4 regions of the Giesbergeria sinuosa genome follow, and region 1 is predicted to be linked to each of the others. Evidence: predicted binding sites of a transcription regulator. Region 1 holds the regulator's gene; each other region holds the start of a gene.
The links. The regulator sigma-54, encoded in region 1, starts transcription at its own class of promoters, with help from an activator protein. The targets are predictions, from matches to a motif close to TGGCANGNAANCTGCTTT.

Region 2: a site for sigma-54 is predicted at 3,841-3,858, ahead of ACFO6X_RS14425 (2Fe-2S iron-sulfur cluster binding domain-containing protein). Genes of this name have one in related genera too.
Region 3: a site for sigma-54 is predicted at 4,987-5,004, ahead of nirB (nitrite reductase large subunit NirB). Genes of this name have one in related genera too.
Region 4: a site for sigma-54 is predicted at 1,698-1,715, ahead of ACFO6X_RS11945 (pilin). Genes of this name have one in related genera too.

The regions. Positions count from the first base shown of each region.
Region 1 is NZ_JBHSHJ010000016.1:38,761-46,117, forward strand. Features, by position in the region: gene lptA (lipopolysaccharide transport periplasmic protein LptA) at 52-690, shown strand; gene lptB (LPS export ABC transporter ATP-binding protein) at 687-1,469, shown strand; gene ACFO6X_RS15125 (RNA polymerase factor sigma-54) at 1,474-3,060, shown strand; gene def (peptide deformylase) at 3,075-3,614, opposite strand; gene ACFO6X_RS15135 (methyl-accepting chemotaxis protein) at 3,636-5,486, opposite strand; gene ACFO6X_RS15140 (acyl-CoA thioesterase) at 5,671-6,099, shown strand; gene ACFO6X_RS15145 (THUMP domain-containing class I SAM-dependent RNA methyltransferase) at 6,096-7,357, shown strand, end outside.
Region 2 is NZ_JBHSHJ010000014.1:81,477-88,833, forward strand. Features, by position in the region: gene ACFO6X_RS14405 (alpha/beta fold hydrolase) at 1-502, opposite strand, end outside; gene ACFO6X_RS14410 (2-hydroxymuconic semialdehyde dehydrogenase) at 514-1,968, opposite strand; gene ACFO6X_RS14415 (GlcG/HbpS family heme-binding protein) at 1,996-2,436, opposite strand; gene ACFO6X_RS14420 (catechol 2,3-dioxygenase) at 2,447-3,373, opposite strand; gene ACFO6X_RS14425 (2Fe-2S iron-sulfur cluster binding domain-containing protein) at 3,392-3,736, opposite strand; gene ACFO6X_RS14430 (GntR family transcriptional regulator) at 4,022-4,783, shown strand; gene ACFO6X_RS14435 (HpcH/HpaI aldolase family protein) at 4,829-5,680, opposite strand; gene ACFO6X_RS14440 (SphA family protein) at 5,772-6,662, opposite strand; gene ACFO6X_RS14445 (catechol 2,3-dioxygenase) at 6,754-7,357, opposite strand, start outside.
Region 3 is NZ_JBHSHJ010000009.1:47,342-54,698, forward strand. Features, by position in the region: gene ACFO6X_RS11535 (protein kinase domain-containing protein) at 1-1,140, opposite strand, end outside; gene ACFO6X_RS11540 (formate/nitrite transporter family protein) at 1,210-2,022, opposite strand; gene nirD (nitrite reductase small subunit NirD) at 2,063-2,374, opposite strand; gene nirB (nitrite reductase large subunit NirB) at 2,399-4,843, opposite strand; gene cobA (uroporphyrinogen-III C-methyltransferase) at 5,148-5,936, opposite strand; gene ACFO6X_RS11560 (nitrate- and nitrite sensing domain-containing protein) at 6,321-7,357, opposite strand, start outside.
Region 4 is NZ_JBHSHJ010000010.1:3,163-10,519, reverse strand. Features, by position in the region: gene ACFO6X_RS11950 (FkbM family methyltransferase) at 1-1,100, opposite strand, end outside; gene ACFO6X_RS11945 (pilin) at 1,220-1,645, opposite strand; gene ACFO6X_RS11940 (tetratricopeptide repeat protein) at 1,750-3,528, opposite strand; gene ACFO6X_RS11935 (tetratricopeptide repeat protein) at 3,525-5,429, opposite strand; gene ACFO6X_RS11930 (hypothetical protein) at 5,434-5,763, opposite strand; gene ACFO6X_RS11925 (MATE family efflux transporter) at 6,012-7,357, opposite strand, start outside.

The DNA of each region.
Region 1 (7,357 bases):
TTGTGGCTGGCAGGCATCGCTACAATCGCCGCAAGATTCGTGCCTTTTTTGATGAACCGCCTCTTCACGCTCCCCCTGCTCGCCTGTTTGGCTGCTGCCCCGTTCACGCTGGCGCACGCTGAAAAGGCCGACCGCCATCAGCCCATGAACATTGAGGCCGATGCCCTGCGCCATGACGAATTGCAGCAAACCAGCGTGTTTACGGGCCGTGTGGTTCTGACCAAAGGTACCATCGTGCTGCGGGGTGAGCGTCTGGAAGTGCGCCAAGATGCCGATGGTTATCAGTCTGGTACCGTCACGGCGGCAGCAGGCCAACGGGCGTTCTTCCGACAAAAGCGTGATACCGCACCCGGCGCCCCTGAAGAATTTGTCGAGGGCGAAGGCGAACGCATTGAATACAACGGCCACAACGACACCGTGCGCCTATTGCGCCGTGCCGAGTTGCGCCGTTACCAAGGGGCCAAGTTACAAGATGAACTCACGGGGGCGGTGATCGTTTACAACAACCTGACGGATGTGTTCAGTGTGGATGGTCAGCAGCGCAGCCCTGAGGGGGCGTCAGCAACGTCGGGCGGACGTGTGCGTGCCATACTGGCTCCAAAGGCGACTACAGCTCCGGCCTCTCCTGTGGCACCTGCTTCTGCTCTGCCTTTGCGCCCCAGTTCTGCACTGGGTACTGACAAGCCATGAGTGCCGCACCCGCGCATGCCACCACCGAGGCAGCTACGGATAGCCGATTGGAGGTGCTGCATTTAGCCAAGTCTTATGGCAGCCGCCAGGTGGTCAAGGACGTATCGCTGGTTGTGCAAAAAGGCGAGGTAGTCGGTCTGCTGGGCCCCAATGGTGCAGGCAAGACCACTTCGTTTTATATGATCGTTGGTTTGTTGCCCAGCGATGGGGGTGATATTCGCATTGATGGGCAGTCGGTGGTGCGTATGCCTATCCATAAGCGTTCACGTCTGGGGTTGTCTTACCTACCGCAGGAAGCGTCTATCTTTCGCAAACTCACGGTACAAGAAAACGTGCGTGCCGTACTGGAGTTGCAACAAAATGCCGCGGGTCAGTCTTTGAGCAAGGCCGAAGTTGAGCAGCGTTTGCAGTCTTTGTTGGAAGAGCTGCGTGTCGACCATCTGCGAGACTCTCCTGCGCTTGCATTGTCTGGCGGCGAGCGGCGCCGGGTCGAGATTGCCCGTGCCTTGGCCACGCAGCCGCGTTTTATCCTGTTGGATGAGCCTTTTGCAGGCATCGACCCGATTGCCGTGATTGAAATTCAGCGCATCATCGGTTTTTTGAAAGCGCGCGGCATTGGCGTGCTCATTACCGACCACAACGTGCGCGAAACGCTGGGCATTTGTGACCACGCCTGCATCATCAGTGATGGTCGGGTGTTGGCACAGGGGACGCCTTCCGAGATTGTCAACAACGCCGAGGTGCGTCGGGTGTACCTGGGCGAACATTTCCGTATGTGAGCCGATGAAACCTGGCCTGTCTCTGCGTGTATCGCAGCACCTGACCCTGACGCCGCAGTTGCAGCAGTCTATTCGGCTGTTGCGGCTCTCGACGTTGGAGTTGGGCCAGGAAGTCGAGCAGATGCTGGCGGACAACCCCTTTTTGGAGCGCAACCCCGACGAAGCCTCGCGCGAGGAGTTTGGTTTGGCGCAGGCCGACACGCCCCCGCCAGAGGAGCCATATGCCGACTGGGCAGCCCCTGTGAGCAGCACCAGCAGTGCAGACAGCAGTCAGGCCACATTGACAGAGGCAGAGCAGGGCAACAGTGACAGCAGCAGCACCGAAGTGCTGGACTGGGAGGGCGATGGCAGTGTGGACATGGCCCCGGACGATAGTGAATGGGGTGGCGATGCCCCGGCCTGCAGCCGTGGCACTGACGAAGAAATGGATGTCAGTGCCACAGATTTGGCACATGGTCATGAATCACTGGCGGCATTCTTGCACCGACAAACGGTGGGTTTGCGCTTGTCTCCAGAGGATAAAGCCGCACTGTATTTTCTGATCGAATCACTCAACGAAGACGGTTATCTGGAGGATTCGCTGGAATCTTTGGCTCAAGGGTTGGCGGGTGAAGAGCACAGCGATGACATAGAGGAGCTGCTGCACCATTTCACGGTGGCCTTGCACTTGCTGCAAACGCTGGAGCCAACTGGTGTGGGGGCTCGCCACTTGGCTGAATGCTTGACACTGCAACTGGCAGCATTGGCCGCACATCCTGCGCCTGCCATCCCGCCTGAGACCATTGCATTGGCGCTGCGCATTTGCCAGCAGCCGCTGGAAGGGCTGGCCCGCCGCGATGTGCGCCGCTTGGCCCAAACCTGTGGGGCCACCGAGGAGCAAACCCGTGCAGCAATGGCCTTGATTGCCCGGCTGGAGCCGCGTCCGGGGCGGCCCTTTATCTCGGTAGAGCGCAACGCCATCATCCCAGACGTGCTGGTGCGCCGCATGGGGCATGGTCAGGCGGGGCACCAGTTCAGTGTGCAACTCAACCCCGAAGTGATGCCACGCCTGCGCATCCACGACATTTATGCGGGTGCCTTGCGTGGCCGTCGCCAAGACGAAGGCCATCAGGCTTTGCAACAGCGTTTACAAGAGGCCCGCTGGTTTATCAAAAACATTCAGCAGCGGTTTGACACTATCTTGCGGGTGTCACAAGCCATTGTGGAGCGCCAAAAGAATTTCTTTGTGCATGGCGAGTTGGCCATGCGTCCGCTGGTGCTGCGCGACATTGCCGACGAGCTGGGCCTGCACGAGTCCACAATCTCGCGGGTGATCACAGCCAAATACATGGCTACCCCCCAGGGTACTTACGAGCTGAAATACTTTTTTGGCTCGGGCTTGGGCACTGACAGTGGTGGCAATGCCTCCAGCACGGCTGTGCGCGCGTTGATCAAGCAGTTTATTGCTGCCGAGAACCCCGCCAAGCCCTTGTCGGACAACCAATTGGCTGAAATGCTCAAAGAGCAGGGCATTGAGTGTGCCCGTCGCACGGTGGCTAAATACCGTGAAGGATTAAAAATCCCCACGGCCACGCTGCGCAAAACGCTGTAGCGAGGCGGTGGGGGTTAATCGTTGGCGTCGGCCTGCAGTTCGGGAAACAGCACTTCGGTAAAGCCGAGCTGGCGCAAATCAGACATCCGTTGCGGATACAGGGTGCCTATCAGGTGGTCACACTCATGTTGCACCACTCTGGCGTGAAAGCCTTCGGCGATGCGCTCTATGGGCTGGCCCAGCACGTCCATGCCGGTGTAACGGATGCGGCTCCAGCGGGGCACCCGGCCCCGCAGCCCTGGCACCGACAGGCAGCCCTCCCAGTCCTCGGCTTGGGCGGCATCCAGCGGGGTAATCACGGGGTTGATCAACACAGTGGGGGGCACCAAGGGGCGATCTGGGTAACGCGGATTGGGCAAGTGCGAGCCAAAGACCACCACCTGCAAATGGACGCCAATTTGTGGCGCTGCCAACCCGGCACCATTGGCCGCCTGCATGGTGTCGTGCAAGTCCGTTACCAACTGGTGCAGCACTGGGGTGTTGAAGGCCGTAACAGGCTGGGCCGTGCGCCACAGGCGCGGGTCGCCCATTTTCAAGATGGTGTGGATGGTCATGGTCGATGCCGGTATGGGCTGTTAGCGTAGCAAGGCTGCAGGGCGTGCAGCCCGTGCTGCGGGTGTTGTGGCGTGCTGGTGATCGAGCTTGAACTCTGCCACCACATCGGCCAATTGTGTGGCTTGCTGTTGCAGGGCGTGGGCTGCCGCTGTGGCTTGTTCTACCAAGGCCGCATTTTGTTGTGTGCCTTGGTCCATCTGGTTGATAGAGGTACCAATGGCAGCAATGCCGCTGCTTTGTTCTTGGCTGGCGTGGCTGATTTCGGCGACGAGGGTGGTCATGCGGCGCACGCTGTCTACCACTTGTTCAATGGTGGTGCCTGCATCACGCACCAACTGACTGCCCGCATTGACTTGGGTAACGGAGTCATCAATCAGTGCCTTGATTTCTTTGGCCGCTGTGGCGCTGCGTTGGGCCAAAGTGCGCACTTCAGAAGCCACTACGGCAAAGCCCCGGCCTTGCTCGCCAGCCCGGGCTGCTTCCACGGCGGCATTCAATGCCAAGATGTTGGTTTGGAAAGCGATGGCATCGATTACGCCAATGATGTCCACAATCTTGCGGGCAGAGTTTTCTATGCCCCCCATCGTTTGCACCACCTGCCCCACCACTGTGCCGCCACGGGTGGCTACCTGCGAGGTTTCGGTGGCCAGCAGATTGGCCTGGCGGGCATTCTCGGCGTTTTGCAGTACGGTGGCGGTGAGCTCCTCCATGGCCGCAGCGGTCTGCCCCAGTGAGGAGGCTTGCTGTTCGGTGCGGGAGGACAGGTCTTGGTTGCCGCTGGCAATTTCTCGGGTGGCTTGGCGCACCGACTCGGAGGATTGGCGGATGCGCACCAAGACCCCAGCAATTTTGCCGACAAAGTCGTTGAAGGCTTGGGCAATGTGCGTCAGTTCGTCGTTGCCTTGGGTGTCGAGGCGGCGTGTTAGATCACCTTCTCCTGAGGCGATATCGGCCAGTGCATCGCGCACTACGGCCAGTCGGCGCAATTGGTGGCTCACTGCGATGGACACCAGCACCACCGCGACCACGATACAGAGCAGGGTGATGCTGGCAGCCACCTGCAGCAGGTTGCGCACGCTGGCAGTGGCTTGTGCGCGGTCAATGGCGACCGCCAGCAACCAAGGGGTGCCCTCGACTTTGGCTGCATAGAGCAGTCGGTCGGTGCCATCGATGGCCATGCCAGCGCGACCGCCTTGGTCGGCCAATTGGCGCAGCAGTGTCATGTCCAGTTGGGGCGCAATGGTAGAGATGGGTTTGAGGGCGTATTCTGCTTTGGCATGGGCCAAGAACTTGCCCTCACCATCCACCAAGAAGGCAAAGCTTTGCGACATGGGGCGGATGGCGCTGACTTTTTGTGCAATGGTGTCCAAGTGCATATCGGTGCCGACCACCGCAATGGGTTGGCCTCGTGGGCCTACCGGCTCGACAAAACTGATGGTGAGCTTGCCCGTACTGACATCCACATAGGCGGGGGTCAGGGCTGGCCCGCCCACCTGGACTGCCTGTTGATACCACGGGCGGCCCGTGCCGCTATAGCCCTCTGGCATGGGGTGCGTAAAGATGGCCCGGTTGTCGGCATAGACAAAATAGGCATCATCAAAGGCACCTGCTTGCTTGGCGGCCTCCAATAAGGGCACTGGCTCTGGTTTGCCCACCGCCAGTTTGAGGGCGCTGGTGATGCGTTGTTTCTCTTTGACCCATTCGGTCAATTCATTGGCATGGTTGCGTGTCAACTGGCCCATGCGCTCGTCCATTGCGTCAAGGGTGTTGTTGCGCACGACAACAAAAGTGGCCAAAGCCAATGCAAACAGTGCCGCCACGGTAATGGCAACGCAAATCCCGATCAGTCGGACTCGTAGGGTATGGAGCATAGAAGCCTCTGGACGGGTATGAGTGATGCGAGAAGAAGTAAGAGACCGTGTTATCGGTGACAGAACGTCAGAAATCAATAGGTGTTTGCTGCTTGGTGAATTCTGAGCTAAAGCGCATGGCTTAGCAGAGAGTGGCTGCGTTGTGCGACCATCGCGCTTTGTTTTTGCTCAGGAGTGGCGTCACATGGCCCGCGTTGTTTTTGAACTGCCATCGCAGTTCACTTTTTCTACCGAACTGCCCATTTACATCGGCCATATCAACCACGGCCAGCACTTGGACAACGCCCAGTTGCTGGCGCTGGTGGGCGAGGCCCGCACCCGCTTTTTTACTTCGTTGGGCTATACCGACCGCGATGCCGAAGGGCTGGCGCTGGTGGTGGGTGATGTGGTGGTGCAATACCAGTCTGAAGCCCTGTATGGCGAGACCTTGCGCATCGAGATGGCCCCGGCAGATTTCAACAAATACGGCTTTGATTTGGTGTTTCGTATCACCGAAGCCAGCCAAGGCCGTGCCGTCGCCAAGGGCAAGCAAGGGCTGGTGTTTACCGACCCACAAGACCACAAAGTGCGTGTGCTGCCTGCGGCTTTGCTAGCCAAGTTGGGGCAAGCATGAACCAACTGCAAATTTTTCTGCCCTGTGCGGCGGGCGTTGAGGGTTTTTTGGCCGATGAGGTACACCAACTCACCGGCCTGACCGGCCACGACCTGCTCACAGGCCGGGGCGGCGTGTTGCTGCGCGCCTCTTGGCGTGATGCACTGCTGCTCAACCTGCATTGCCGCCTGGCACAGCGCGTGTTGGTGCAATTGGCGCACCGTCCGTACCGCTCTGAAAACGATTTGTACGAGATGGCCTCCAGCGTGGCTTGGGAGATTTGGTTCACGCCACGCCAGAGTTTCAAAATCGAGGTGACGGCCCAACACAGCCCCCTGACCAGCCTGAACTTTGCTGCCTTGCGCATCAAAGATGCGGTGGCTGACCGCTTTCGCGCCAAAACGGGTGTGCGCCCCGATGTGAATACCCAATGGCCCGATGTGCGTATCCACCTGCACCTGACCACCGACCAAGCCACCGTTTATATCGATACCTCGGGCGAGCCGTTGTTCAAACGTGGCTGGCGCGAAGACAAAGGCGATGCGCCGTTGAAAGAAACTTTGGCCGCCGCCATGATTGCCGCCACCGGCTGGAACCCAGAGGGCGAGACCCCCTTGCCCCTGTATGACCCCTGCTGCGGCAGTGGCACGGTGCTGATCGAGGCTGCCCAAATCGCCTGCCGCATTGCCCCCGGTATGCGCCGCCGCTTTGCCTTTGAAAAACTCCTGCCCTTCCAAGCCCATGTTTGGAACGCCCTGAAGAACGAAGCCGCTAGTGCCGAACAAGCCAGCCCAGTGCCCATTTTTGGCAGCGATGTCTCGCACCGTATGGTCGATTTTGCCCAGCGCAATGCCGAGCGGGCAGGCGTGGCCGCTGCCGTGCAATTGCGCGGTGGCGATGCCTTGCAGCGGATGCCCCCCTGCGCACAGCCCGGCCTGATGTTGCTCAACCCCCCCTATGGCGAACGGATTGCCGCCGCTGGCAGTGCCGGGCGCAATGCCCACGACCGGGCCGCTGAACGCGCTGGGGGGGCGGCTGTGGGCCGCGAAGTGGCACAGACGGAAGATGGCGGCGAGTTTTTCCTGCAACTGGCTGCCCATTGGAAGAAAAACTATACCGGCTGGCAAGCATGGATGCTCACCCCCGACCTGAAACTGCCCGGCAAAATGCGCCTGAAAGAATCGCGCCGCGTGCCCATGTGGAACGGCCCGATTGAATGCCGCCTGTTCCGCTTTGATTTGGTGCAAGGCTCGACCAAGCCACGCCGCCAGCCGGTTGC
Region 2 (7,357 bases), on a different contig from region 1:
CATTGACCAAATTGCGGTCGTAGGCAAACACGTCCATGATGCGGCGCATGTTCTCAAACGAGGGGGTATAGCCCCAGACATCGTCCAGCCCCTTGGTGATGGGGAAGGGCACACCCACGCTGCCCATGAGCACCAAACGGCGCACGCGCTCGGGGTGGCGAATGGTCAAGGCCAGCGCCAGCGCACCACCAAAGGAGTTGCCCACCAAGTCGGTTTTTGCTATGCCCAGCGCATCCAATACCCCCACCGCCTGCGCAACCCAGGCATCCATGTTGTAGGGCTGGCCTTCAGGGCGCTCGGTAAAACCAAAGCCCACCATGTCGGGGGCGATCACGCGGGCTTGCTGCGCCAATTCGGGCATCACCAAACGCCAATTGGCCCAGGCGGAAACGCCGGGGCCAGAGCCGTGGATGAGTAAAACGGGATGGCCGCTGCCAACATCGTGCACATTGGTGCGGATGCCAGCGGCCATGACAGAACCGGCAATTTCCGGGTTGCTCATGGCCTTGCTCCTTAGAGTTTGATACAGACGTTCTTGAGTTCGGTGTAGAACTCCAGCGAATGCACACCGCCTTCACGGCCAATGCCGGATTGCTTGGCACCACCAAAGGGGGTACGCAGGTCGCGCAGGAACCAGCTATTGACCCACGACAGGCCGACCTTCATCTTTTGCGCCACGCGGTGGGCGCGCGAGACATCGCGTGTCCAGATGGCCGTGGCCAAGCCATAGACGTTGTCGTTGGCTTTGGCCAGCACTTCCTCTTCGGTGTCGAAGGGGGCAATGTGGCAGCAGGGGCCAAAGATTTCTTCTTTGATCACGCGGGCGGTTTCGGGCAGGCCCGTCCAGATGGTGGGTTGCACCCAAGCGCCATCCGAAAAGCCAGCGCCCATATTGGGCACGCCACCGCCAGTGACCACGGTTGCGCCTTCTTCTACCGCCAGCTTGTAGTACGACAGCACCTTGGCTTGGTGTTCTTTGCTGATGACGGGGCCGAGTTTGGTATCGGCCTCTTCGGGCAGACCAATCTTCCAGCCTTCAACTTGCTTTTTCAGCTCGGCCACGAATTTGTCAAAAATCGGGCGCTGCACATAGACACGCTCGGTGCCCAAGCACACTTGGCCGCTGTTGACAAAAGCCGAACGCAGCGTGCCTTCGATAGCAGCGTCAAAGTCGGCATCTTCAAAAATGATGGCGGCGTTCTTGCCACCCATTTCCAAGCTCACGGGGCGCGAACCCTTGGCCGCGGCCTTCATGATGATTTCGCCGGTGCGGGTTTCACCAGTGAAGGTGATGGCATCCACGCCGGGGTGGGTGGTGACAAACTCACCCGCCGAATCGGGGCCAAAGCCATGCACCACGTTATAGACACCGGGAGGAATACCCGCTTCGTTCATCACCTCGCCCAGCAGGGCGGCGGTTTGGGGGGTTTCTTCCGAGGGCTTGACCACCACGGTGTTGCCACAAGCCAGCGCCGGGCCGACCTTCCAAGTCATGAGCAGCAACGGCAGGTTCCAAGGGCAAATCACGCCCACCACGCCCACCGGGGTGCGGTAGCCGTAGTTGATGGCGCTCTTGCCATCGGGGGTGGCGGTCTCGAAAAATTCGGTGGCCACATTCTTCACCACATCGGCAAAGACCTTGAAGTTGGCCGCACCACGGGGGATGTCGATATGGCTGGCCAAGCTGCGGGGCTTGCCGGTGTCGGCGCACTCAGCGGCCAAAAACTCGTCAAACCGCTTGTTGATGCCATCGGCCACAGCGTACAGGCGCTCAACACGCTCGGCCACGCTCATCTTGCCCCAAGGGCCATCCAAAGCAGCACGGGCAGCAGCCACCGCAGCGTCCACTTGGGTGCGGCTGGCTTCATGCACATCGGCAATCACCGTGTTGTTCAACGGCGAGTGCTTAGGAAAAGTTTTGTCGCTGGCCTCGTGCTGGCCATTGATGAAGTTCAGTACCTGTTTCATAGAAAATCCTTTTGTCTTGATGGCCAATTACGCCAAGCCCAGCGCGCGCAAACCGGCCCGGGCAATCATTTCGTCTTCTTCCTCACTGCCGCCCGAGACACCAATGCCACCGACCCGGTGGCCGTTGATGACAATGGGCAAACCGCCGCCAAAACCCACAAAGCGCGGACGCAGTGGGATGCCTTGGCGCACCGCCTCGGAGTGCGACTCCAGCGCCTTATGCCAGCGGCTGGTGGGCAGACCAAAACCCACGGCGGTGTAAGCCTTGTCTTTGGCAATATCAATGGAGTGCAAAGGTGCGCCGGGCAGACGCACAAAAGCAGCGGGCAAGCCGCTGCAATCGACTACCGCGATGTTGACCAGCACCCCCATTTCGGCAGCCGCCTCGGCGGCTGCCCCGGCAGCAGCGTGCGCTGCTTGCCAAGACAGGTTGTGCTGCACCACGCTGACAACAAGTTCGGGTGCCATGCTGCTCATCTCAGGTCAATACGCTCAAGAAGGCTTCGTTCAGTTTGCGGTCATGGTAGAAAATGCCACGACCCACTTGGTCCCATGTCCAAGTGATGGGGGTGTGGTCGGGATACCACTGGTAGCCACCGCTGAAGGTTTCCAAGCGGTTGCCCGAGGGGTCAAAGAAGTAAATCGTGGTGCCGCGGGTAATGCCGTGGCGGGTCGGGCCAATGTCAATCGAGACCCGGTTCATCGACATGATGTCAGCGGCGCGCAGCACTTGCTCCCATGTTTCCAGCAAGAAGGAAACATGGTGCAGTTTGTTGTCTTCAGAGTGGCGCACCATGGCAATGTCGTGCGCCTTGTTGGAGCAGGTCAGCCAAGTGGCCAAATCGGTCACGCCGTCTTCGAGTTTGACGCGCTCGACCAAGGTGAAGTCCAGCACCTCTTCAAACAGCTTGCGGTTGCCATCGATATCGCCACCGTAAATCAGGGCGTGGTCCATGCGGATGGGCGAAATACCTTTTTGGTCGGGCAGCCAGGCTTCGGGGTTCATATCGCCCAAGCCATTGCCCACCGAGGTTTTCTCGGCATACAGTTCAATCAGGTGGCCGGTGGGCAGGTGGAAGCGCACGCGCTCGCCCGTTTCCAGCATTTCACCGGCAAGCACACGCTCGGTCACGACACCATACTCACGCAGACGGCCTTCCAAGGTGTTGAGCACGGCGGCGTTTTGCACCTTGAAGCCAAAGCAGTCCATACCGGCACGGTCGGCCTTACGAATGACAAAGCTGTTGTGGTCGCGCTCGTCCCAGCACTTGAAATAGACACGGCCCGATTTGTCGCGGCCCGTTTCTTTCAGACCCAACACTTCGGTATAAAAGTGAACCGATTCGTCCAAGTCCAACACACGCAAAACAGCGTGACCAGGGCGCAAAACACCAGTGATTGCCATGGGGTTTCTCCAGATTTTTCAGGTTGAGGGAACAACAGAGGCGTCTGCGGCCCCAACCAGACGGCAGACGTTCTTTTTCATGGTTCCAAGCACGCGCAAGGTGATGTCACTGGCCGGGCGCACCCGGCACGACAACACCCGGCCCTGCGCTTCGTCTTCGGCGCTCACATGGTCACGGCTCATGACACGCGACACATACTGCCCCTGAACGATTTGCACCTTGCAGACCCCACAGCCCCCATTGCGGCAGCCCACCGGAATCCCCTTCTTACCCAAGGCTTCCATGCCGACCAGCAACGACAACTCGTCGGAGCAGCGGTAGCTTTGCCCGGTTTCTTCGATGGTGATGGTGTAACTGGCCATGAGCGCAGGCTTTCGGGTACAGGTTTTGATGCAAGATGCAGCGGTAAGGCCTGAAATATGCCAGATTCTGGCGTGGATGGAGAAAAAATCTCGAGATTTAAGGGAAAACACCTAGTATGGCAACAGCAAGAATTTCATGCCATTTTTCATAATATGACCCTGCACCAACCCAGAAATACCCCTAAAAATCATCAATGAGAGAGGCTTTGCTTGTCTGTACCATCTTGCAAGGTATGACTTTCTTTCTTTTGGGGTATGTTCACAGCAAAAATATCGAGAATTATCATGAAATCATCCTTAGAGATGGATAGCCCTGTCGCTACCGATAGCGATGCCGGTGCGTCGCGCACCTTGATCGAGCGTGCCTATGCCCAGTTGCGCAATGACATCATTGAAGGGCGGCACCTGCCCGGCGACAAATTGCGCGTCGAGCACCTGAAGCTGCATTACGGCGTGGGTGCGGGCACGCTGCGCGAAGCCATTACCCGACTGGTGAGCGATGCGCTGGTCACGGCCGAGGGCCAGCGAGGCTTTCGCGTCACGCCCATCACGCTGGAGGAGCTGGAAGACATTACCCGGCTGCGCCTGCACATTGAGCTGGAGGCGCTGCGCCAATCGATTCGCCACGGTGGTGCTGCATGGCGCGAGGCGCTGCGCCACAGTTATGAAGCCATGTCGGCCCTGGAGCAGCCCATTCGGCGTGAACACCGGCCCCAGTGGGAAGCCCTGAACATGCGTTTTCATGAGGCACTGCTGTCGGGCCAGCAATCGCCGTGGACGCAAAAGGTGTTGCGCTTGCTGTCGCGCCACAGCGAACGCTACCGCCGCTATACGATGGGCCTGCCCGGTGCTGCGCGCGATGTGCACAGCGAGCACACGGCTATTTTTGAGTCGGCGATGGCCGGGCACGAAGCCCGTGCCGCCTTGGCGCTGGAAGCCCATATCAGAGCCACGCCCGACTTGTTGGCTCAGGCACTGCGCAGCGGCCAAATCACCCTGCCCAGCGGCACCGATGCGGGCCACCATGCCCACATGGCACCCGAATGAGCACCACGGCAGCAGCGTCCGAACAGCACCCCACTCCATCGCGGCTCAGTAACCGCCGCTGGAGGGCCGCGGTGCCGCCATGCCCTGCCGAAAACGCGCTGCCAAAGACTGTGCGGCCAGCGCCAACAAATTGATATCAACCCCCACTGCCACAAACAGCGCCCCCGCATCGAGCCAATGTTGGGCCTGGTCTTCTTGGGTGGACAAAATGCCAGCGGCCTTGCCTGCATGCCGAACACGGGCAATACCATGTGCAATGGCGGCCACCACTTCGGGGTGGTCTACTTGGCCGGGATAACCCATAGAGGTAGACAAATCCACCGGGCCGATAAACACACCATCCACACCCGGCGTGGCCGCAATGGCATCGATATGGCCCAAGCCCTCTACGGTTTCTACCTGCACCAGCAAGCAGGCTTGGTCGTTGGCCTCGTGGATGTAATCGCGGTAACGGTTCCAGCGCGAGGAGCGGGCCAAACCACTGCCCATGCCCCTTGTACCGCTGGGCGGGTAACGCATAGCACGGGCCAGCGTCAGGGCTTGCTCGGGCGTATCGACCATTGGTACGAGCAAGGTTTGCGCACCCAACTCCATGAATTGCTTGACCAATACCGGATCGCCCGAGGGCAAACGCACCACCGGGTGTGGCAAAGCCACCCCCACCGGTAACGTGCTAGCGGCACTGGCAATAGCCTGCAACTGCGCCAGCACGGCCCGCAGGTCATTGGGAGCATGTTCGCCATCGATCAGCAGCCAATCAAAGCCGGTACCCGCCAGCATTTCAGCCAAATAACCGTCTGCCGTAGCCAGCCAAAGACCAATCTGCTGCTGACCTGCCGCAATGGCATGCTTGAAAGCATTGCGGGGAAGGGGAGAAGTCAGGTCGGGTAAGCTCATATCACGCCCATCATCCACGAAGCACACACACACACCAACACCAAGTGGCGGAATGTGCACTCTGTGAACACATTCCGCCGCCCGATGGGCCTCAGAACGCCTTGACCAAGCTCAGACGTACCAAAGAACCCTTGGGCAAAGGAGTGCTGCCTGCTTCAGCACTCAACTCTTTGTACACGGCCCCTTTGAGCGCCAGCCCCGGTGCCACGGGGTATACCAGTTCTCCCCCCAAGGCATGGCGCGAAGACTTATTCAGGCTGGCCCCCACGCCACTGTCATTGCTGGTTTGCCACTGGCTATAGCCCACCAGACCGGCTTGCATGGGGCCAAAAGCCTTGGCCAGTGCCCACTCCACCGTCACCTGATTGCCGTTGCGGAAGCCCGCATCGTTCTTGCCATTGCGCTCAAAACGCATCAGTGCAGCACCAGAAATCGTCTTGGCAGCATCAAAATAGTAGGTCAGGCCACCTGTGAGCATGGTGCTCTTGAAGCCTTTGCCCGGAGAGGCTGGGAAGGTTGTGCTGGCCGAATCCATCCAAACCCCAGCAGCGGCCACGGCATCCCATTGCGCACCATGCCAGCCCAACACCAACGGCCCCACATAAATATCACCCACACCCGAACGGCTGTCGGAGATGCCAGCGGCGTTGATGGTCAGGGAGGTGCGCATCAGTGGCACGATGGCTTCTACGCCATAGTCGGCCCCCAGCACTTTATGGCCGGTCATCCAGACAAAGCGGTTGGCCAGCGCCGTGACGGTGCCACCGTTGTGGCCCGGCAGGTTGTCGCTGCTGCCAGGAGCGCGAAAGCTATTGATGTTGTAGTTGACCAGATAGCCCAAATAATAAAAACCGGGGGGCGGCACGCTGGCTGCTTGGGTGCCTTCCACGCCAGGCACATAGTGGCCTTCAGCCTGTGCGGCCAAAGACGATAAACCAGCCAACAGCACCAGCGCGGCGCTGGCAATTGCATTCTTCTTCATTCTTTGTCTTTCTTTGGAGCAGTCATGCGGGGGACGACCCGCATCGCAGGAAACGTCCCCCACCAAGGCAAGTGCAGGGGAACGGTAGAGCTCAGGTGTAGACGTCGGTGAACGAAGCCACCAACTCGCCCGTGTGGTAAAAAATCCCGCTCCCAAGGCGGTCTTCGCTCCACGTTGTCACGGGGCGGTCGGGCTGGGCCAAGTAGCCCAAACCGGCAAAGGTTTCGTTGCGGTTGCCGCTGGGGTCAAAGAAGTAGATGGTCTCGCCGCGTGTAATGCCGTGGCGGGTTGGGGCCACGTCAATTTTCACTTTCTTCTTCGCCATCACATCCGCCGCCTTGAGCACATCGTGCCAAGAATCCAAGAAGAAGGCGATGTGGTGCAGGCCATTGACCGGGCCACCCACAAAGGCGATGTCGTGCGGCGTGCTGGTGCGCGCCATCCAAGTGGCTGCCTGCATATTGCCTTCGGGGCCGACCAGAATTTGCTCGGTCAGGAAGAAGTCCAAGCACTCCTTCATGAAACGGGTGTTTTCTTCTACCTTGTTGATGCCCGCTTCGGGGTTCATCTCACACATCAGCAGGCAGTGGTCTAGCCAGTGTGCGCCAGCACCGCGGATGCCATCGGGCCACGGGTCGGGGTTGAGCGTACCCACATCCGTGCCGACGTATTCTTTCATGGCATACAGGCGCATC
Region 3 (7,357 bases), on a different contig from region 1:
GGCTATCTGATCCAACAGAGCGCGCACGCGGGCCAAATCGGGGTGGGGGTGGTCGGTCATCCACTGGGCCAGTGTTTGTCCCTCGACATATTCGGTCACCACATAAAGGTAGTGGCGCTCGCGTGGGGGGGGGCAGGATTTGAGCACATGCGGACTGTGGATGCGCCGGGCAATCCATTCCTCCATCAGAAAATGCTCCAAGGCAGTGGGCTGGGTTTGCAAGTCCACGCTGGGGGTTTTGATGACCACCTGCTGGCCCGTCTCGCCATCCACGGCCAGATAGATATGGCTGCGGTGGCTGGCCTTGATCTCGCGGATGATCTGGTAGCCGTCAAACTCCATGCGCGCTTCCAGTAGCGGGGGCATCTGCAATGCCGACAGCTGGTGCTGCATTTCATGGGCCTGTGGCTCGGGGAGCTGGTCGATGCGGACGATCTGCAAGGTCAGGTTATCGCCACTGCCGCGCCGCAACGCTTCTTGCACGATCTGTTGTGCTGCCAGGTTCAGGTCTGCCGCTGTTTGGAGGCCGGCAATAACCAAAGCGGCATCTATAAACTCGTACACGCCATCGCTGGCTAACAAAAACACATCCCCTACGGAGAGGGGGAGGGCGCTATAGTCGATCTCTAAATGGCGGGCGATGCCCAAGGCGCGCGCCAAGTAGCTCTGCTCTGCCGACACCCAGACGCGGTGGTCTTCGGTCAGTAGCTCTAGCCTGCCATCGTGGCATTTGTAGATGCGTGTATCGCCCACATGAAACAGATGGGCCGTGGTGGATTTGAGGATCAGGCCACTGAACGTGCACACATAGCCCCGATCTTTGTCGTAGCGGTGCTGGCTTTGCTGGGTTTGTGCGTGCAACCAAGAATTGGTGGCCGTGAGCACCCGTTCTGCTGATGTCTTGACCGACCAAGCATCCGATGTGCAGTAGTAATCTTCTAAAAAAGCCGTCACTGCCGACTGTGCTGCCATCTGACTGACTTGGCTGCTGCTAATGCCATCGGCCAGGGCTATGGCAATGCCCTTGTTCTGAAGCGGTGAACCTTGAGGAATGCAGAGACCATGAAAATCTTGGTTCTGCTCCTTGCGACCCGCATCCGAGTATTGCCCGGCGGTGATTTTCAATGTTGGCGCAGTCATAGGGACGGGCCCACAAACCCCTAGCGCATGCCAAAAAGCAGGAGCGGGGCTGTGGGCGGCAGTCGATGATTAGCCGAGCGTGCGCTTAGGGGCGGTGCGCACATGGGTGGTGTACAAAGTCAGGCCAGTAAAGGCCAAGCCACCCACCAAATTGCCCAACACCACTGGGATTTCATTCCAGATGAAGTAATCCACGATGGAGAAGTTGCCACCCATCATCAGGCCCGATGGAAAGAGAAACATATTGACCACCGAGTGCTCAAACGTCATGGCAAAAAACAGCATGATCGGCATCCACATGGCAATCACCTTGCCGCTGACGGTGGTGGAGATCATGGCCCCGACCACCCCAGTGGACACCATCCAGTTGCACAACATGCCACGAATGAAAATAGTGATCCAGCCCATCAAACCATATTGGGCATAACCCAAGGTGCGGGCCTCGCCGATGTGGCCGATTTTGGTGCCGATGTCATTGGGGGGGATGGAGAAACCATAGGTAAAAATGAAGGACATCATGAAGGCCACGGTCAGTGCACCCAAAAAGTTGCCCGTAAAAACCAGTCCCCAATTTTTCAGAATGGCCTTGATGGTCACGCCGGGGCGCTTGTCTAGCCAAGCCAGCGGAGTGAGCACAAAAACGCCAGTGAGCAAGTCAAACCCCAGCAAGTAGAGCATGCAAAAGCCGACGGGGAACAAAATGGCACCCACCAGTGGCGAGCCGGAGAGCACCGAGGCGGTCACGGCAAAAACCGCTGCCAACGCCAAAATGGCGCCGGCCATATAAGAGCGAATCAAGACATCGCGGGTTGCCATGTAGATTTTGGATTCACCGGCATCGACCATCTTGGTCACGAATTCGGCAGGAACGAGGTAGGCCATAAACTATCCTTGGTTACAGTACGTGAGATCAAAGAGGCGCTTAAACCGCCAGCAAAACTTGGCCGTGCTCTACCTTGATGGCAAAGGTGGCACAGGAGCCGACATCGGGCGCCAAGGCTTGGCCGGTCTCCAGATTGAAGTGCCAGCCATGCAGGGGGCAGGTCACTTTGCGGCCATGCACGATGCCTTGCGACAGAGGGCCGTTTTTGTGTGCGCATTGGTCGTGCAAGGCAAACACCTCGTCTTCTGCGTTGCGGAATATGGCAATGTCCCCGCCGCTGGGGCGTTGCACGATGCGTGAGCCCAGCGGCGGAATATCTTCCAGCAGGCAAATCGGTTTCCAGTGGTGCATTTTTTGTTCCTCGTTGGCAAGGGGTCAGGCTTGGAGTTGGATGGGGATGAACTGTTGGATAGGGCGGGGTGCGCGTGAGCTTTCCCAGGGGTCTTGTGCGTTCTTGAGTGCATCGCGCAAACGTGCGTAGTAGGCGCGGCGGCCTTCGGGGTCTTGCACGATCTTGTTTTGGATGTAGGGCATCCCCACGCGCTCCAAGTAGTGGCAGGTGCGCTCCAGATACCAACCCTCCTCCCGGTAGAGTTGCAAAAAGGCTCCCGAATACTCCATGACCTCTTGGTCGGAGCGCACCTTGCACAGAAACTGGGCGACTTCTGTTTTGATGCCACCGTTGCCACCGATGTAGAGTTCATAGCCCGAGTCCACACCAATCACGCCCACATCCTTGATGCCAGCTTCGGCACAGTTGCGTGGGCAACCCGATACGGCCAGCTTCACCTTGTGTGGTGCATACATGTCGAACAGCATCTTCTCCAGTTGGATGCCCATATCCATCGCCAACTGGGTGCCAAAACGGCAATGCTCGGCACCCACACAGGTTTTGACGGTACGGATGGATTTGCCATAGGCATGGCCTGAGACCATGCCTGCGGCATTGAGGTCGGCCCAGATAGCGGGGAGGTCTTCTTTGCGAATACCCAGCAGGTCGATGCGTTGGCCGCCGGTCACCTTCACCGTGGGCACCCGGTATTTTTCAGCCGCATCGGCAATGGCGCGCAGTTCGGCGGGGTTGGTCAGTCCTCCCCACATCCGTGGCACCACCGAGTAAGTGCCATCTTTTTGGATATTGGCGTGTGCCCGCTCGTTAATAAAGCGCGATTGCGGATCGTCTTGGGCCTCGTGCGGAAAACTCGAGAGCAGGTAGTAGTTGATGGCTGGGCGGCACTTGTCACAGCCGTTGGGTGTCTTCCAGGACAGTGCGTCAAACACCGCCTCTTTGCGGGTCAGGTGGTGTGCCAAGATGGCTTGGCGCACGCTTTGGTGCGAGTGTTCTGTGCAGGCGCAAAGGGGTTTGTGTCTCTGGGCCGTGGGTGTGTAGTTGTCCCCCAGAGTGGCCGCCAGAATCTGCTCCACCAAGCCCGAGCAGGAACCACACGAGGAGGCCGCCTTGGTGTGTTTTTTCACCTCGTCCAGGCTGGCTAGACCTTGCTCTTGGATGGCCTGTACGATGGTGCCTTTACAAACACCATTGCAGCCGCAAACTTCGGCAGAATCTGCCAAGGTAGCGGCAGAATTTTGGCCCGGCTGCTGGGCTTGGGCACCCGACGATGGGCCCCAAATCAGGCGGTCACGCAGCTCTTGGATGTTGCGCTCTTCCTTCAGCAGTTGGAAGTACCACGGGCCATCGCCCACGTCCCCATACAGCACGCTGCCAACCAAGCGCCCCTCCTGAAGCACCAGTTTTTTGTAGCGGCCACCGTGTGGGTCATTGAGCACGATTTCTTCTGTGCCTTCTCCCCCCATGAACTGACCTGCCGAAAACAGATCAATGCCCGTGACCTTGAGTTTGGTGGAAGTGACCGATCCGGTGTAGCTGCTGGTGCGCTGGCCTGCCAAGTGGTTAGCAGCCACTTTGGCCTGCTCAAACAATGGTGCTACCAGACCGTAGGCAATGCCACGGTGGTTGACGCATTCCCCTACTGCATAGATATGCGGGTCATCGGTTTGCATCGCGTCGTTGACGACCACCCCCCGCTGACAATGCAGCCCTGCTGCTTGTGCCAATGTGGTTTCAGGACGAATGCCCGTGGCCATCACCACCAACTCGGCCGGAATTTGCAGCCCACCCTGCAACTGCACAGCCGCCACCCGACCACTTTTGCCCGCTATCAGCGCCTCGGTTTGTGTTTGCAACAAAAACTTCAGCCCCTTGCTTTCCAGTGATGTTTGCAGCATCTGACCCGCAGCAGCATCGAGTTGGCGTTCCAGCAGCCACGGCCCCAGATGCACCACCGTCACGTCCATGCCGCGCAGCTTCAGGCCGTTGGCTGCCTCCAGCCCCAACAGGCCGCCACCAATCACCACAGCGTGTTGATATTGCTGGGCAGCCGCCAGCATGGCCTGGGTATCGGCAATGTCCCGATAGCCCAGAATGCCTGGCAGGTGGCTGCCCGGAATGGGCAGTATGAAAGGGGTGGAGCCGGTAGCGAGCAGCAGGTAGTCATAGTCTGCCCCCGTGCCATCGTCTGCTACCACCCGGCGGTTGGCGCGGTCAATTTGCGTGACGGTCTTGCCTGTGTGCAGCGTAATGCCGTGCTTTTCATACCAGTCCCGATCGTTCAGGATGATCTCTGACAAGGCTATCTCCCCGGCCAGCACAGGCGAGAGCAGGATACGGTTGTAGTTGCCGTAAGGCTCTGCGCCAAATACCGTGATGTCATAAAGATCGGGGGCGAGTTTGAGCAACTCTTCCAGTGTGCGCACCCCGGCCATGCCGTTGCCAACGAGCACGAGTTTCTGTTTTTTCATGGCAGCTCCAATCAAAGAAGCAATAAAAAAAGGCGTCGCGTCAAAGGCTGGGGAAGTACCCCAACCAGTGACGGACGCCGTTGTCCGCTAGCTCCACTTCAAGCACGGTACCGGAGCTTCGTTGCTCCGGCATTCACTGCACCGATGCAAGATCGGTGCCAGTGATGGAAATCGATTGAATAGATTGTTTTTATTGACTTTTTTGCACTCTGTGCAAGAGGGGGCAGGGGGAGGGCTGGCGATGCGCTTCACCAGTTCGGGGCTGCACAAGGTACCGCTGCACCAAAATATCAAGCCTCTGTGCTTATCTTTGGGCATAGAGCTGATGTCCGGCCGATGCGTTCTCATGCCATTGGGCCATACCTTGCAGCACATCCCCCACCACCAAAATGGAGGGGCTGCCCAAACCCTGCATTTGCAGAGTTTGGGCCAGATTGCCAAGCAGACAGCGGGTTTGGCGCTGTTGTGGCAGGCTGGCGTGCTCCACAATCGCTGCCGGGGTGTGGGCGGGTAAGCCTTGCAGCAAACCTTGCTCGATGGTGGTGATATGGGTTACCCCCATATAAATCACCAACGTGAGTTGGGCTTCATGGGCACAGGCAGCCAATGCTGCCCAGTGGGTGTTTGCCGCACCAGGCTTGGCATGGCCTGTGACAAACACCACACCGTGCGCCCGATCGCGGTGGGTCAGCGGTGTCTCTAGGCTGCTGGCTGCTGCCAGGGCTGCCGTGATGCCATTCACAATCCGCACCGTGATGCCTGCAGCCCGCAGGTATTCCACTTCTTCCCCGCCCCGACCAAAGATAAAAGGATCACCCCCTTTGAGGCGAACCACGGTTTCTCCTTGTCGGGCGGCCATGATCATCAATCGCTCGATAAAACTCTGTGGCGTAGAGATGCAGCCGCCCCGTTTGCCCACATGAACAATACGGGCTTGTGGCGATGCGTAGCCCAACACCGCATCGTTGACCAAGTCATCCACCATCAGCAACGTGGCACTGGCAATGGCCTTGATGGCCTTGAGCGTGAGCAACTCTGGATCGCCCGGCCCCGCACCCACCAGTGTGACGGTGCCGGGTGCCTCCAGAGGCATCAAACCAGCGCCGCAGGTGCGGTGCAGAGGGGCCAGCATCGAACCCCATCCCTCTGGGGTGATGGAGGTTTTGGCGGTTTTTGTGGATGGGGGGGTGGTCATGGGTGGTGGCTCCTGATGCCAAAATGAAAACGGCGTTCATCCCGACCCGCAGCCTTGGGTGGCCGAGCCAAAATGAACGCCGTTGTTCAAAAATCAAAAAATAGATGCAGAGCAGTCTGCAATAGGCCCAGCCGTCATTGGCCTGCCCTCAGGGCTGGTAAAGCATCAAGCGTGCCACGCTTGCCACAGAGCCATCCACACACCCACATGGCATCTGCTTTGCGCAAAGTCGGTGCGTTGCTTGCACAAGGCTGGTGCTGTCTGCACCGTGCAGATGGGCGTTCAGCTGCGCACCGGGAGCAACTCCACCATCGACAGTGCCGCTCGGGCTACATCAATGATTCGACGGTTTTTGCCCATAGCCGTTTGCCGCAACAGGCGGTAGGCCTCCTCTTCACTCAGCCCTTGGTGGGCCATCAGCAGGCCTTTGGCCCGTTCGATCACCTTGCGCTCTTCCAGCGCACCGCGCACCACGGCCAGTTCTTCGCTGACGGCCTGCAGTTTTTGCGATTGAATTTGCAGACTGTCAAAAATGGAACGCATCACCCGTGGCCCCATGCCATCGCCAGTGAGCAGGGTGTCGGGTGCTGCCGCTAGGCAGTCACCAGGCATCAAGACAACCGGTGGAGCTGTGATTTCTGAAAGAGAATCCAGCGCAGCCAGCAGCACCCGGTGGTCTTCCAGCTCGGCTTGGCTGGCGCTGATCCGATGGGCGCAGACCTGCTGCAAACTGGTGGCCAAGTGGGACTCCACCAGATGCACCTGATCCATGCGCAAAGAGCAGCAATCGAACCAGCTTTGGGCCAGAGTGCCGTCGCGTTGGCCTGTGGGCAACCCGGCCATCAGTTTGCGCCGCATCCGCTCCAATTCCACCAGTGGTTGCCGGCTTTGCAGTGCCTGCCATTGTTGCAAGCTCTCGGGGGCACTGAAGGTTTCGAAACGCTGAAAACATTGCTCTTGCAAGTCGATCAGGGCTTGTAAGGCTTGTACCTCTTCGGGCGTGATTTTTCCCAACGCAAAGGCGGCAGCTCCTGCCGCCCGCTCTTGACCTGCGTACTCTTTGGCCTGCATAAGGTTGAACAAGGCCACAAGCAATCGAGAGACGGTGGGGTCGGTCGCAATATCAGCGGCTTCAAATACCAAACCGAGCAAGGCGGCAATCAACCGGTTGTAGAGTTTGGTGGCATGTCCGGTGGAGCATTGCAGCGCCTGTATGTCGGCCCGTAGCTTGGGTAGCTCATCGAGTCCATGCAGCACCAAGGCAATGTGGGTAAACAGACGCACGCCCCCAGATCCGCACACGCCGTCCAGAGCCAACG
Region 4 (7,357 bases), on a different contig from region 1:
ACAAAAGCATGGCCACGAGGTTTCAGATCAAATCCAACATCTGCACCAAAACTATGGCACGATCCTCCTGTGTCAAATCCTGAGAGAAATAGTTTATCTGCACCAGTTTTATTTGATATTGCCAAGGGAAAGGCTAATAATTTCTCACTCAATTTATTTATTGAAATGTTTTGATTCAAAGCAGCGTAGTTTTGGCTTTCAGGCTCAAAGGCATAGACTTTTGCTTGAGAAACTACTGCTGCAAAAATGCTATACATACCAACATTCGCCCCTATGTCCAGAAAAACTGAATCTTTAGGGATCGATTCTAACCAACGAACAGTGTGAGGCTCTTTTTCATAAAAGCTATTAACGCGCCAAGCCGTCATTTGATTGGGCGTAGTAAACAGGATTTTATTGTCGCCGTGTTTTACTACTCCAACTGGAATCTTTCGTGATGATTCGGATGGGGTTGTGTTACTTTCTTCTTCTTTCTTTGAGAAAGGCTTAAAATCTTCTGGGATAATTATTGATTCTTGAAAATTCAATCCTCTTAATATCAAGGCAAACTCAAATCCGGGCTGCTCTTTGATGCCAATAATATCAAACCTCTTTTCAAAGCGATCTTGCCACCAAGAAAAAGGTTGAACAGTCAAATGTGCGTTTCGGCCATCAGCCAGTTTCTTCACTGCTGGCCGTGTTGCCACAGTGATCAAAGCAATTTTTTTTGTGAGACGACTTAGATCATCTAGAACATGATCAATAAATTCTGGCTCTACATGCTCCAGTACATCTGTACAGACCAGTAAGTCACTCGGCATTGGAGGTTTATCTAATCCCGGAATGGCTGGATCAAACCCCAATATTTTTATATCAGGTAAAGACTGGGCTAATGTTTGTTTGCCACAACCGTAATCAAGAACAGAGCTTGATTTGGATTGCTGTAGCAAATATTGAACTGTAGTGGCCCATTGTCTTCCACTGGTTCCATAATCTGATCTTTCTAAATGTAACTGCGCATTCAGTTGAGCGTATTCATGAGAAATTGTCTTTGACTTTTCATTCTGAGTATTTTTGTTTTCTGATGATTGAAATACGGAGGCCAAGACGTTGCGCAGCATAATATTTAAATGGAAATAATATTTATTAATGTGTAGAAATAAAAAAGCCCACTCGGTAGAAATCGAGTAGGCTTTTATTATTTGACATCCCTGATATAAGGGAGCAGATTAGTTCAATATCAGTCTTGACGGCAAGAAGAAGGTTCCAGCTTTGCGGGGGTAACGCCACAAGACCAAACCACAGTCTTACCAGTAGAGTTCCAGGAAGGAGTCAAAGTAACAACCACTGCGGTACCGGCACCGGCAAATTCGGAATCCCGACCGTTAATAGTGATAACACCGTTAGCGTCAGAAACATCTGCGGCACTAACCTTGCCTGCAACGCCAGGAGATTCGACACCAGTGGCCGAAATACCGTTGGAATTTTGCGATGCTTCGGTAATTGCTGTGCGAGCAGAAGATGCAGCCAACAACAACTCAGACGCCTTGGCGCGCAAAGTGTAATCTTGGTAAGCGGGCAAAGCTACAGCAGCCAGAATACCAATGATCGCCACCACAATCATCAGTTCAATCAGGGTAAAACCCTGTTGCAAAGTACGTTTCATGTTACGACTCCTAATTCATAAAATGCAACCCACCACAGGCTGCCAATCCTATTAAGCAAAATCTGGGCCACCCCAATTTGCTGAGGTTAAGCAGATTTTCTCTGTCATTTTTGTCTTTTTTGGAGTGCAAATGACAAATTTTGGCAAGCATCTTTCCAGTTTCCTGCATCGGTTTGACGGAACAGGTGTGCTGATGGATACCAAGGCATACTGTTACCAGATGCTTGATAGCGCCATCCAGGCACATGTGGCACCAGCACCCAGACTTCTTTTCCCAAGGCTCCACTTAGGTGGACAATGGAAGTGCAAACTGTGATGACCAAGTCAAGCGCCATCACTAATGCAGCAGTTTCATCATAGTCTGGTATAACTTCAGGAAAATCATGCACTCTGCCTGGTGCTAGGCTGGAGAATTCTGCCAAATCTTCTTGATAGTTGCCATACTGCAAATTAATGAATTGGCAGTTGGGTGTATTAAGAATACTCTTCCAATCTTGTGCTGTTGTACTGCGTACGCGACCTCGCGTTAAAGGTACTCCACCACGCCAAGATATTCCTATTTTTACTCCTGGGCCACAATCATTTAACCGATTGGCCCAATAAGCTATTCGATCGGGATCTGCTTTTAAATAGCCATGATGATCTGGAAATTTATTTCTATTTTGACGAAATAAAGCGGGTAAATCACCTGAGGCAATTTGAAAGTCTGGTTGTGGATAATCTTTTAACCAACGTGTGCTTCGCTCGCGCTCTGAGGCAACTACAGAAATTCCTGAAAATGACCGAATAAATAACTTTTCTAGACGAGGCTCGCATTCTAATATAAGATGCCCTACACGTTTCTTTGCTTCTAAAACACAAGAAGAAAACATAATCTCGTCTCCCAAGCCTTGATCTGCCAAGACAAGAAGGGTTTTATTCAATGCCTCTTCTCCATGCCATATTGCAAATGGCATCGCTCGCCATGATGATGCTTTGGTCAGAAAACGTGATCCATAAAATTCCCATCCTCTCTCCCAATTGCCCATTGCTAGTTCGCATTGTGAAAGATACCAAGATACATTAGAATCTTTGGGGTATTGAGTGTGAAGCTTTCTATATAAAATTAAGGCTTCGTTCCATCTGGCACTATATTGGTAACACATTGCTAAATGTAGCTCTAGTGTTAATGGGATTGGGATGGAATTTTTCTCGCAAATCTCTCGGGCTTTAATGTAGGCTATTAGAGCAGATGCATCATTGTCTTGTACCAGCTCAACATGACCTAAAGCGGTCCAGGCGGTGACGTTTTCTGGGTCTTTGGATAAAACCTTTTTGTACGCATCCACTGCATCTGGCCAAGATCTTAGGGCATGCAGTGTTTGGGCAATTTGTAGGTTAATTAGATTTTCATGCTTTTCATCAGAAAATGATAAAGCAGTTTTGTAGGCATCAAGTGCTTGATTGTATTTTTCTTGTCTTGCAAGAATATCTCCATATCGGAGCCAAGCTTTAAGATGATTTTCATCTAAAGCCAATGCTGTATTGATGGAGTCTAGAGCGCCTTGAATATCTTTCATTGCCAACAGTGTTTCTCCTTGTTGGTAATGAACTTCTGCTGGATTTTCGTGATCTAATAAAGATCGTTCTGCCCATTGAATTGAATCAGAAAATTTTCCTTGTAATCTGTATAGTTTTGCCATCTGTAGCATGGCTACGGAGTTGGCAGTGTCTTCTTGTAAGAGTTCGTTGAGTGATTTTTCGGCTGCTTCAATGTCACCCTTCTCTAGAAGATCATCTATTTTAGATAGTGCAATATTTTCTCGGTTGTTTTCTGTGGGGTTGGTTGTTGTAGTAAGTGATGGGGTGTTATTGCGCCGCTGGCGCAACCAGCGGAAAATCATTTATTTTTTCCTTCAGTGATTGTGGTTGAATTGTTAGTTGTTTTCCATGTTTGCAAATCAGTACTAAGCTGTTTTATGGGTGCTTCCCAGTTGCTGTGAGGTGCTTGGCGGATCAGGTTTAGTGATGGATACCACCAAGATTTTTTACTATTGATTCCATATCGCCAATTGGGGTTGCTTGGAACCAAAACCCAGCCATCTTTACCCAAGCCACCTGTTAAATGTGCTTGAGTATTGCATACTGTAACTACTGCATCCAGTGCTTGCGTTATTGCAGCAGCAGCGTCCATGTCTACCAATGATTCAGGCCAGTGCCATACCTGCAAATTTAATGCTTCAGCCGCTTCATTTAAGGTTGATTCCACTTCCCCATATTGAAGACATATTGGCTGAATACCAATGCTTTGCAACTCTCGGAGTAAAGCAATTGGATTAATACTGCGTTGTACAGTACCTGAGCGCAGCATTCCTCCCCGCCAACTCACACCCACATAGGGGCCAGGGCCGCGTGCTAACAATTTATTGCGCCAATACTCCACTTGTGTAGAATCGGCTTTAAGGTAGGGAAGATACTGTATAGATTGATGAGAATAGCTGCGATAAAGACGTGGCAAACTTCCGATAGGTATTTCGTACTGACAGTCAATGTCATTCAGCCAATCAATGCTTTGATCGCTGCGTTCACGACCTATTACCTTTAATGCAGGAAACGAACGTTGTAATAAACCTTGAAGGCGTGGTTCTGTCTCAAGAACTACATGTGTATTCCAGCCAGAAGTTTGAGCCAACAAATCTGGTATGCAACTGGCAAATATAATAATGTCACCTAACCCCTGTTCAGAATGAACTAATAAACCTTGATGGGGAATAGGGGTTCCTTCCCATGATTCTAGCGGCCATTGGCGAACAGGTGACTCATCTACCAATCGACGGGCTTCATAATGCTCAAATCCTACATCAAAACGACCTAGCAACATCTCTAATTGACCTAGGCCACCCTTTGCCTGTGCATTGTCAGGTTCTAAAGTTAATGCATGTTGATAGGCAGATTCTGCCTCAGGGTAACGAGCCTGTGCTGAGCGTAATTTTCCTAAAGAAATATATCCGCCAGTATCATGAGGATCTCGTTCGAAGGCTGTGGTTAATGCAGAATCGGCTTGCTCCCATTCGCCTGCATCTGTGAGAATGTCAGCTAAAATTACCCAAGTCCGCGCACTTTCACCCTTGAATTTAATGGCTTGTTGAGCAGAAATCAGTGCATCGCTCAAGTTTTCAACATCGCATTGTGCCAAAGCTAGATTGCTCCAAGCCAAACCAAATTCAGGTCGAATATCTAATGCTCTCTGAAAACTACGTATGCCTTGCTGAGGTCGGCCCATTTTTAATTGGGCTAAACCGAGATTGTGCCATGCATGGTAATGATTAACATTGCGATCGATGGCTTTTTCAAAGTTCTTTGCTGCCTCACCAAAGTTCTTTTTCTCTAATGCAACCAAACCCCAATGCACCAAAATATCGGGGTTTTGAGGGTCGGCTTTGTGGGCGGCTTCTAGGTGCAACCAAGCCTGATCTAATTTACCCTGATGGAGCAATACCAACCCCACCCCCTCATGGGCTGCGGCATGGGTAGGGTCTATCCGCAATGCTCGGCGATATGCGCTTTCTGCTGCCTCCAGTTGTCGCTGTTGTTGCAGTGCGTCTCCTAGGAAAATCCAACCCAAGAGATGATCGGGTTGTTGCTGTAGCCAGGTCTCTAGGGCTTGCAAAACTTGTCCACGCGCCACAGGGTTGGCCGCCCCGCTATAGTCCTTTTTCCACTGGTCTAGCGGATCTTGTGCAGAAGTGGCTTCATGGCGTGTACGCAGGCTGCGGGTGATTTCCCGAAAAATCCGTCCCAACATGATTTCAGGGCTTTTGTTGGCGAGTGACGTACACAATCAGGGCTTCCGTTAGAACTTCGATAAATTTCTCTGGGTAGCCACGGTCTTTTAAAGACCAACGGAAACTATTTGCCAATTTGGCCTTGCCAAACCAGCCCAGTTGTAGCTCTGTAGCCTTCACCACAGCCTTGTTGATCACTTGTTCCAGAATGTTAGTGACTGCTTGGGGGGAGAGCCTGCGCCCTTCGCCACTGGCCATAGAGGGGGGATACCGGCGCAACAGTTCTTGCACCAAGGCATCAACTACGTTTTGGATGGAGGGGCCGGTGGATTTTCCAAACAGTTTGGCGAACATGGTAGTGAAATGGTGTGGTCTTGGAGGGAGAGGTGGGGTATGGTGTGTTGCAACAGAACCGTACCCAAAGTAACAGCCTTAGCGGAAAACGGTAGCAATTGCCGCGCCAGTGCAGAATACCCTGATCTTCCTATTGCCTATCGATTATTTTGTGACATTTTTGTCACAAGGCGAGACGGGAATGGTGCCGCCTTACCGAGGCAGAAACTATTAGAAACACACTCTGCACCGTGGGTGTGGTGGCTTGCTCAAGTGGGTGGGCAAGCCGTTGCCCGACCCCATCTGTTGAGGCAATGCCACAACATCATGGCAAAAGCCACAGCGCACAAGGCCAAGGCCACGGCACTGCTGATCCAGAAGGTGGCAGGCGAGGGCTGGGCCGTCCAGGTGCCCATGCCGTGGTAGCTGAGTGCATAGCCTCCTCCTAGCCCGGCTCCCCAAAGCAGCAAACTGTAAACAGCCAGTGGAGCCACTGTGATGCCATAACAGCGCAGCGCAAACAGACAAAAACACTGCGCTGCATCTACCAAGTGGTAAATCGCCACCCAGCCCAGCAACACGGCACCCAATGCCATGACGGGGGGATGCTCAGAATACAGGCTGGCCACGGTGCTCTTAAAAGCCCATAGCACGGCAGCCAGCACGCAGGCCATGAGCGTGGTGAGTGCAAACCCTGTCAGGGCGGCTTGGCGAGCCCGAGCCTCGTTGCCTGCGCCTCGCCAGAAACTGATGCGGGCACTGGCTGCAATAGCCAACGACAGTGGCACCATATACAGCACAGCAGCCAAGTTGGCGGCGATCTGGTGGGCGCCCGCAGCGGTGGTGCCTTGGCGGGCGATAAATAAGGCCATCAGTGTGAAGGAGGTCACCTCTACCAATACGGTCAGGCCAGCGGGCACACCCAGCCGTAAAAATTGCCCCAGTTGTCGTATATCGGGGCGTTCCATGCGTTGCCACAACTGGAGGGGCTGGTAAATCTCTTGTGTGCGTGATAGCCAGAGGGCCAGACCCAGCATGCAGCCATACACCGCCAACGTGGCCCAGGCACAACCCACAGCCCCCAGGGCCGGAACACCCAGACCGCCAAAAGTCCACCATACCGAGAGCAGCACCTTGAGTGGCAAGGCCAGTACCTGAATCCAAGTGATGAGTCGTGGATGACCAATGGCTTGGTTCAAAATGCTGAAAAGCCGAAACAGCAAGGTGGCGGGCAGCGCCAAAGCCAACACACCCAAATAGTCAGAGACGATAGGGTGCAGCAATAACGGCACTTGGGCTGCAGCCAGCAAAGGCGCAGGATGTTGCAGCAGACCAGCGCCCAGTGCCGATGCCAATAGCCCCAAATACAGTGCTTGGCGAAATGAGGGGCCAAGGCGCTCATTCTGGCGGGCACCACGCAGTTCGGCCCAGACGGGAAGCAATGCCTGCAATATGCCGACCAACCCTACCGAAATACTGATAAAAATAGCCGAGGCCACAGACAACGCTGCCAGCGAGGCCTCGGCATGGCGCCCGGCCACAATGGTGTCGGTGATGCCAAAAGCCATCACGGCCAGTTGCCCCACCAACACGGTGCTGGCATGGCGCACGATGG